DNA from 3 places in the Kluyvera chengduensis genome. Region 3 is predicted to be linked to each of the others. Evidence: predicted binding sites of a transcription regulator. Region 3 holds the regulator's gene; each other region holds the start of a gene.
What was found. The regulator Fur, encoded in region 3, represses iron uptake genes when iron is present. The targets are predictions, from matches to a motif close to ATAATAATGAGAACNACTATCAA.
Positions count from the first base shown of each region.

Region 1: the regulator Fur is predicted to act here: its motif matches at 1,581-1,603, upstream of feoA (ferrous iron transporter A).
Region 2: the regulator Fur is predicted to act here: its motif matches at 1,174-1,196, upstream of fhuF (siderophore-iron reductase FhuF).

Region 1 covers NZ_JBIQOI010000010.1:86,378-89,501, reverse strand. The annotation lists gene ACH1XZ_RS19960 (Tex family protein) at 1-1,277, shown strand, start outside; gene feoA (ferrous iron transporter A) at 1,709-1,936, shown strand; gene feoB (Fe(2+) transporter permease subunit FeoB) at 1,965-3,124, shown strand, end outside.
Region 2 covers NZ_JBIQOI010000006.1:52,311-55,434, forward strand. The annotation lists gene ACH1XZ_RS15815 (PTS sugar transporter subunit IIC) at 1-331, shown strand, start outside; gene fhuF (siderophore-iron reductase FhuF) at 368-1,156, opposite strand; gene ACH1XZ_RS15825 (GGDEF domain-containing protein) at 1,258-2,322, opposite strand; gene ACH1XZ_RS15830 (DUF1435 domain-containing protein) at 2,553-2,792, shown strand; tRNA gene ACH1XZ_RS15835 (tRNA-Leu) at 2,831-2,916, opposite strand; tRNA gene ACH1XZ_RS15840 (tRNA-Leu) at 2,953-3,038, opposite strand; tRNA gene ACH1XZ_RS15845 (tRNA-Leu) at 3,066-3,124, opposite strand, start outside.
Region 3 covers NZ_JBIQOI010000002.1:992,547-995,670, forward strand. The annotation lists gene ybfE (LexA regulated protein) at 50-343, shown strand; gene fldA (flavodoxin FldA) at 495-1,025, shown strand; gene fur (ferric iron uptake transcriptional regulator) at 1,322-1,774, shown strand; gene ACH1XZ_RS10315 (ChiQ/YbfN family lipoprotein) at 1,892-2,227, opposite strand; gene chiP (chitoporin ChiP) at 2,277-3,124, opposite strand, start outside.

The DNA of each region.
Region 1 (3,124 bases), on a different contig from region 3:
CTACCGACACCATCTATCCGCATACCGGTCAGGCCGCAAAAGCAGCGGTTGTCGTCGCCGCGCTGTGCGAAAAACACAACGTCGAGCTGGTGGCTATCGGTAACGGAACGGCGTCTCGCGAAACCGAGCGCTTCTTCCTCGACGTACAGCAGCAGTTCCCGAAAGTCACCGCCCAGAAGGTGATCGTCAGCGAAGCGGGCGCATCCGTCTACTCGGCCTCCGAACTGGCGGCGCTGGAGTTCCCGGACCTCGACGTTTCCCTGCGCGGCGCGGTATCTATCGCCCGTCGTTTACAAGATCCGCTGGCAGAGCTGGTGAAAATCGACCCGAAATCCATCGGGGTCGGTCAGTATCAGCACGACGTGAGCCAGACCCAGCTGGCGCGTAAGCTCGATGCGGTGGTGGAAGACTGCGTAAACGCCGTCGGCGTAGACCTGAACACCGCCTCCGTGCCGCTGCTGACCCGCGTGGCGGGCCTGACGCGCATGATGGCACAGAACATCGTCGCCTGGCGTGATGAGAACGGTCAGTTCCAGAACCGCCAGCAGCTGCTGAAGGTGAGCCGTCTGGGGCCAAAAGCGTTTGAGCAGTGCGCGGGCTTCCTCCGTATTAACCACGGCGACAACCCGCTGGATGCCTCAACCGTTCACCCGGAAGCCTATCCAGTGGTCGAGCGAATTCTGGCCGCCACGCAGCAGGCGCTGAAGGATTTAATGGGCAATAGCAACGAGCTCAAAAGTCTGAAAGCCTCCGAGTTCACCGACGAGCGTTTCGGTGTGCCAACCGTTACCGACATCATCAAAGAGCTGGAGAAACCGGGCCGCGATCCACGTCCTGAGTTCAAAACCGCGAAGTTCGCCGACGGTGTGGAAACCATGAACGACCTGCTGCCGGGGATGATCCTCGAAGGCGCCGTCACCAACGTCACCAACTTTGGCGCGTTCGTGGATATTGGCGTGCATCAGGATGGTCTGGTGCATATCTCTTCGCTGGCGGATAAATTCGTCGAAGACCCACACACCGTGGTGAAAGCGGGCGATATCGTCAAAGTGAAGGTGCTGGAAGTTGATTTGCAGCGTAAGCGTATTGCGCTGACCATGCGTCTTGACGAACAACCGGGCGAAACCAACGCCCGTCGCGGCGGCGGCAACGATCGCAGCCAGGGCAACAACCGCCCGGCCGCGAAAGCGGCAAAACCGCGCGGTCGCGAAGCGCAACCGGCAGGCAACAGCGCCATGATGGACGCGCTGGCAGCCGCCATGGGCAAAAAACGCTAAATAGTAACAGGTAGCCCGGCCGAGCATAGCGACGCCGGGAAAGGCTCCAGAGCTCCCGGGTCGGCGTTAAAACGCCTCGCCCGGGCTACCGCAATATATCTCACCCTATCGTTCGTTCTTTATAGGCTTTTAATAATAAGCCTCATCATGTTTTATTTTATTAACCAATGAAACTTTAATTAAACATTAAGCGAAGAAAGTAATATTTAATTCATTCATAGCTACAATACGTTGCTTGCGTCATATCAAAAAAAGTGCAAATTCCGCTCGAATTTCTCGCCGATCGCATAATATGTATTGATGATAAAAACCATTCTCATTATCATCATATTCAGTAAGCTTTATTCCTTTATTCTGTGACGATGCCCCAGTTGCCGCCAGGCAGCGCGCGGGTTCCCTCTCGTTCAGCTAGCGATATATAAGTAGGTTCTATGCAATTTACACCTGATACTGCGTGGAAGATTGTCGGTTTCTCCCGCGAAATTAGCCCAGCCTATCGTCAGAAACTGCTGTCACTGGGTATGCTGCCGGGATCGTCATTTAATGTGGTTCGCGTTGCGCCACTCGGCGACCCTATTCATATTGAAACCCGTCGCGTTAGCCTGGTATTGCGTAAAAAAGATCTCGCGCTTATTGAATTAGAAGCCGTCGCGCAATAACCCCAGCCCGGTACTAAGAGTCTGAAATATGAAAAAATTAACCATTGGTTTAATTGGTAATCCTAATTCCGGCAAGACAACCTTATTTAACCAGCTTACCGGCGCGCGCCAGCGCGTGGGCAACTGGGCCGGGGTTACGGTTGAGCGTAAAGAAGGCGCGTTCGCCACCACCGATCACCAGGTCACCCTCGTCGACCTGCCTGGCACCTACTCGCTGACCACCATTTCATCGCAAACCTCGCTGGATGAGCAGATCGCCTGCCACTATATTCTGAGTGGCGACGCCGACCTGCTGATTAACGTGGTCGATGCCTCCAACCTGGAACGTAACCTCTACCTGACGCTACAGCTGCTTGAACTGGGCATTCCGTGCGTGGTCGCGTTGAACATGCTCGACATTGCCGAGAAACAGCAAATCCGTATCGACGTAGATGCGCTCTCGGCGCGCCTCGGCTGTCCGGTTGTGCCGCTGGTCTCTACCCGCGCCCGCGGAATCGAAGCACTGAAAATGGCCATTGACCGCCATCAGGGCAACCAACCGATTGAGCTGGTGCACTACCCGCAGCCGCTGCTACGCGAAGCCGATAAACTGGCGAAAGAGATGGCGCAGGAGATCCCTGAACGCCAGCGCCACTGGCTGGGCATGCAGATGCTCGAAGGCGATATCTATAGCAGTGCCTACGCTGGCGATGCTGCGCACAAGCTGGACGTCTCCCTGGCGCATCTGAGAGAAGAGATGGACGACCCGGCGCTGCATATCGCCGACGCTCGCTACCAAAGCATCGCCGCGATTTGCGACGCCGTCAGCAATACCCTGACCGCTGAGCCAAGCCGCTTCACCGCCGCGCTGGACAAAATCGTCCTCAACCGCGTGTTGGGTCTGCCGATTTTCCTGTTCGTCATGTACCTGATGTTCTTACTCGCTATCAACATCGGTGGCGCGCTGCAGCCGATCTTTGACGGCGGTTCCGTCGCTATCTTTATTCACGGCATTCAGTGGATTGGCTACCAGCTTCACTTCCCGGACTGGCTGACCGTTTTCCTGGCGCAGGGTATCGGTGGCGGTATCAACACCGTGCTGCCGCTCGTGCCGCAAATCGGCATGATGTACCTGTTCCTCTCCTTCCTTGAAGACTCCGGATACATGGCGCGCGCCGCGTTCGTCATGGACCGCCTGATGCAGTCTCT
Region 2 (3,124 bases), on a different contig from region 3:
GGTTATTTTTGGTACCCCAATCGTAATGAACCCAGTGTTCTTCATTCCGTTCCTGCTGGCACCGATGGTCAACGCCATCCTGGCGTGGGCGGCGATGAAGCTGGATCTGATTGGGCGTGTGATTTCCGTCGTGCCGTGGACGGCCCCCGCACCGATCGGTGGTGCGTGGGCATTAGGTTGGGACTTCCGTGCAGCGATTCTGGTTGTGCTGTTGGCCTGCGTTTCTGCGGTAATCTACTATCCGTTCTTCAAAGTGTATGAAAAACAGTTGTTAGAACAGGAAAATGAAGAAGCGCAGCGTGCGGCTGAAGAGAGTGAGCAAGCGGCTTAAGACAGTAAAAAAATAACGGGGCGAAAGCCCCGTTGTTTATTTCAGCGTGCAGTCACCGCACTGTTGAACGTCCGGGAGACGGTAACGCTGGCAGCAGGTACGACGTACCAGAAGCCCGTCACGTAATACGACGGTGCGCCATAAAGGGTTGTCCTGACCATCACCCAGCGTTTTGGCGAAGAAGCAGCGTTGGCGTAACGCGTTAACCTGCTCTTCACCTAACAACGTTTTCATTTCACCGAGATACCAATTAATCAGATACCCGGTATTGCTCCAGATGAGCTTGCCGTTAATTTCTCCCGTGGCTTCCAGCGCCTGGATTACCGGCATTAATGCCTGAATGACCAAGTCATCCATGCGGTCGATGGCCGGTTTCTGGCTGACGCGCAGGTCGGGTTCAACGTCGATCCAGAAGCAGGCTGCACGGCCCGTTTCGTGAAACTCAACGTGGAAGTTGTCAGGGCTAAGCGAGAGGGCTGACTTTTCTGTCAGCAGAGCGAGCATTAAAGGCGGTACCAGCAGACCGATATACCACTGAGCCCAGAGGGAAATCAGCGGTTTATTTTCTCGTGGCTGCGTCGGTTGATTGCGATAAATATGGTCGGAATACACCGCCAGCAACGAACTTAACTCCGTTGGCTTAGCCCATTCATTGAGCGTTCTGGCACAATCAGGTGCCGTTTCATCCAGGCGGAACAGTTCCAGCAAATGCGGTCGCAGTTCAGTTATTTTGGCGCGCACCGACTCGGCGAACGTGCTTTCCTTTACAGGAAGCGGCGTGCGCCAGATAAGGTCATCAGCGATCGGTGCGGAACGATAGGCCATAGATAAGCTAGTTTTAAATCTAAATGATAATGATTAGCAATCCTAGCTATAGATAAAAGCAAGCGCAAGAAGTTTGTCTCTTGCGCCTGCTTTTTGTGAACTTAAACGGCGGGAGCCTGCTCGTAGGTCAGGATGTTGTTGCGACCCATGTTCTTCGCCTCATACAGCGCTTTATCCGCTCTCTGCATGGCCAGTTCGATATTGCTATCTTCCAGAGGCGCGACCCCGATGCTGATGGTGACGTGGGTGGCGACGCTTGCGTTAAACATGTGTGGAATACGGAGATCGTACACCTGCTGGCGGATGCGCTCAGCGGTCTGCATGGCGGTATCAACATCACAATGCGGCAGAACAACCATAAACTCTTCGCCGCCAAAGCGCGTCACAATATCCCTTGAGCGAACGGCGTTACGAATAGCCGCTGAAACGCGCATCAGAGCCTGGTCACCCATCATATGGCCATAGTGATCGTTGTAGGCCTTGAAGTGGTCGATATCCAGCAACAGAACGGAGTGTTGCGCTTTCCCGATAGACATCAGCGAGTCCAGGCGGAACTGGAACCCACGCCGGTTATAGAGCCCAGTAAGCGGGTCGAGCATGCTCAGGCCATTCAGGGTCTCCCGTTCTTCCAGCAGTTTATACATCAATCCCTGGGCAAACTTATCGTTTCGTCGCTGAATAACGTGCTGAATAGCAATACCTATTAATGGTAGTGCCATACAGTAGGCCATTCTCCACCATTCATTTGTTGGACTCGTTATCAGGCAAACAATAAATGTCGGCAACGAATGTAGGGTGAAAGCAACGATATTATTTGAAAAAGCAATCGTTCCGACAAATAGCACGCTAAATAGCGCAACCATTTGAAAATTGTCATTTGGTAAAGCGAGCACCAAAGTTTTACTTAAAATATGCCAGCCCCACAGGCAGCCGAATATAACCGAAATTATTGGTAGATTTGGCCGGATACTGGCATATCGCCAGTTCCACGCTAGCAGCACGCAGCTGCCCACCGCTATCAGCATTGCGGGTAGAGGAAAAATATTAACGTCATAAATCGGGCTGAAGACGGACAGCGTCGATGAGACCAGATTCAAAAACAAAAATAGCCGGAACGTTAGCTGATATTTTTGCGCACGCAGGGTGCGCCAGGATTGTACAGTCATTGTTGAATGTTGTAGTCAGCCTTTAATATATAAGTAAGTGCATCAAAAACAAGAATAAAGCATGGGTAAAAGAGCGCGAATTCTTTATATTAGACATGATATTTTTGTACACGTTATCACCATACAATATACATGTCATTAATGATTATGAAACCTTAGCTTATCAGCAGACAAATAACAAAAAATAGCATATGATATTGGTAATCATTATCATTTAGATGGACGCTATCATGTTGCAAAGAACGCTAGGCAGTGGCTGGGGAGTACTGATTTCGGGAGGAGCGATCGCTATCCTCAGCACGATGGGACTATCGGTTGATGTCTGGCGTGGGATGATCGTGTGCGGGCTGCTGCTGAGCGGAGCGATGATCTGGCATCGTCGTTTGCGACATTTTGTACTGCTGCCATCATGCATTGCATTTGTTGGCGGTCTTGTACTGATAACAATGAATTTGAAACTAATGGGATGAATACAGGAGAGTAAAACTCAGAGAGGGAACGAGGAGTCTGGTGCGAGGGGGGGGACTCGAACCCCCACATCCTAAGGACACTAACACCTGAAGCTAGCGCGTCTACCAATTCCGCCACCTTCGCACAGATTATCTCGTTTCTTTTGTTATATCGCTTCGTTGGTGCGAGGGGGGGGACTCGAACCCCCACATCCTAAGGACACTAACACCTGAAGCTAGCGCGTCTACCAATTCCGCCACCTTCGCACACTGCGAACGATATAACGTGGTTTATGGTGCGAGGGGGGGGACTCGAACCCCCACATCCAAAGGACACTAACACCTGAAGCTAG
Region 3 (3,124 bases):
TGCACCGGGCACCGCCCGGTAGCTTGTTTCCCCGAAGTCACTCAGAACCATGGCAAAAGAACAAACGGACCGTACGACCTTAGATTTGTTCGCAAATGAGCGTCGGCCGGGAAGACCAAAAACCAATCCGCTTTCGCGTGACGAACAGCTGCGCATTAATAAGCGTAATCAGTTAAAACGCGACAAAGTGCGCGGTCTGAAGCGCGTGGAGCTGAAGCTGAATAACGAAGCCGTTGATGCGCTCAACGAGCTGGCGACTGCCCGTGATATGAGCCGGAGCGAACTCATCGAAGAGATGTTGATGAACCAGCTGGCCCAGCTACACGGACAGGGGAAAGTCTGAAAAATCCCCCCAAAACACACTTTCATGTAGCAGAGTGTGCAGTACGGCACGATAGCGGTTTCCGCACGCTTCTCAGTTCTGCTATGATTGCCCTTATCTGTGGGCAATAAGCCACCACCATATCATTAAGTTTCAAGAGGTTATTTTACTCATGGCAATCGTTGGCATCTTTTTCGGTAGCGATACCGGGAACACCGAAAATATCGCAAAAATGATTCAAAAACAGCTTGGTAAAGATGTCGCTGACGTTCACGACATTGCCAAGAGCAGCAAAGAAGATCTGGAAGCATTCGATATTCTGCTGCTGGGTATCCCAACCTGGTACTACGGCGAAGCGCAGTGCGATTGGGATGACTTCTTCCCTACGCTGGAAGAAGTGGACTTCAACGGCAAGCTGGTCGCGCTGTTTGGTTGCGGCGACCAGGAAGACTACGCCGAATATTTCTGTGATGCGCTGGGCACCATTCGCGACATCATTGAACCACGCGGTGCGGCCATCGTCGGTCACTGGCCAACAGCTGGTTACCATTTCGAAGCGTCTAAAGGCCTGGCCGATGACAACCACTTCGTGGGTCTGGCCATCGACGAAGACCGTCAGCCTGAGCTGACCGCTGAACGCGTTGAAAAATGGGTTAAGCAGGTTGCAGAAGAGCTGCACCTGGAAGACATCAAAAACGCCTGATGCAAAATAATGAGGCTTAGTGATGAAACTACGCCTCATTAATAGGTAAAAGCAATTAAAATAATAGCTACAATTTTTTAACTTTTTAGCGCATACCTGTACAATATCTTCTGATTTAGCGCGGTCTCATCGTAACTTTGTCGGTGAAGCCTCGTTTTTGATAGCTTAGTTTACCCGGCTCTTGCTGTTTTCATTTCAATAGGGTCATTCTATAATGAGACGCATTAATTCGGGTGCATTCTCTGTGATACTTTCGCTGATGGAAGTTGATCGTTTAGCAACAGGACAGATTCCGCATGACTGACAACAATACCGCATTAAAGAAGGCTGGCCTGAAAGTCACACTTCCACGGTTAAAGATTCTGGAAGTCCTCCAGGAACCCGATAACCACCATGTCAGCGCGGAAGACTTATACAAACGCCTGATCGACATGGGTGAAGAGATTGGTTTAGCGACGGTTTACCGCGTACTGAACCAGTTTGATGACGCCGGCATCGTGACTCGTCATAACTTTGAAGGCGGTAAATCCGTTTTCGAACTGACCCAGCAGCATCACCACGATCACCTGATTTGCCTCGACTGCGGCAAAGTGATCGAGTTCAGCGATGATTCCATCGAAGCTCGTCAGCGTGAAATCGCGTCGAAGCATGGTATCCGCTTAACTAACCACAGTCTTTATCTCTACGGTCACTGCGCTGAAGGCGACTGCCGTGAAGATGAACACGCGCACGACGCTGTCGCAAAATAAGCGTACGGCCTCTCGAAAAGCCAGCCTATGCGCTGGTTTTTTTATGCCCTGCGTTTACTGCGCCCACAAAAAAACCGCTGCAAAAAAGTGCAGCGGTTTTTTATTATCAGCGTAAGCTTATTTCTGTGGCGTGTTGTTGCTGCGAATTTCTTGCCAGATCTTGTCGCAGTTTTTCGCTACCGCTTCATCATTGCCCATTTTTCTGGCGTTAATGCATTTCTGGTAGTCAATGACGCGCACGCTTTCCTGGTTAGCGAACTGCTCGTGCGCTTTCTCTTGCTTCAGCACGTTCAGTACGCTCTGGCAGGCCTGAATTTTATCCGGATTGCCTTCTGCGGTGTTAATACAGGCGCTGTAGGCATCCTTCAGCTTGCTATCTTCCTTCGGCGCAGGAGATTGCGCACAGGCGGTTAACCCGGCGGCCATCAGCGCAACAATAATTAGTTTTTTCATACGATGAGCCTCTTAGCAGCGGCAGAGGTCTCCCCCTGCCGCATTAGCATCAGAAAATGGTGAATGGTGCGATAACCATGAATTTCACGTCACGCTCATCCTGGAAGATGTTGCCGTAACCACCGCCCCAGCTTGGGATATCGGAGTGGTTGTCGTACTGGGTGAAGTGCAGTTTGAACAGCGTACCCTTCGCACGACCATCCTGTACGGTGTAAGCCACATCGAGGCTGTAGGCAGACTCTTTAATCTTGTTGTTCTTGTCGTAGTACGCATCCGGGTTCAACTGCCAGCTCGCTGGCTTAGCATCCCATGCATAAACGTAAGAAGCACCCACTGCCCAACCCGGCAGATCCCAGTTCTTCAGGTCATACATGGTGCCGAAGAAGACCGCTTTTTCGCCGTTGGCGTTGAAGTCAGAGCGGTTATCCCACCAGATATCCAGACGACCGTTAGAGGAGGCGTAGGTTGGCGTCATACGCTGCAGGAAGTAACCCTGCTGACCTTCTGCTTTAACCCAGGTCCCTTCCAGGCGGAAGTCGAACACTTCTTGCAGCTTGTAGCCGAAGGTTAACGCCTGCAGCCATGCTGTGCCGTCATAGATATCGTTAACACCATGATCGCTCACCTTGTCACGGGTGCCGTAGAACTGGTAGCTGGTGGTCAGCGGGCCGCCAGGGATATCAAATTTGTAGCTACCTTTGGCGAAGTACTGATCGATATAGCCTTCTGCCTGACCAAATGCGGCTTCCAGCACCAGGTCATTTTTGAAATCGTATTTCGCACCGATAGAGTGCAGGTAATCAACTTTGGTCTTCTGATCGTTCTGATAGAAGTTGTCCATTTCAAGGTGCCAAGGCGCCTTGTAGTTGTTAGTCCACATATAGGAGAAGCTCAGCG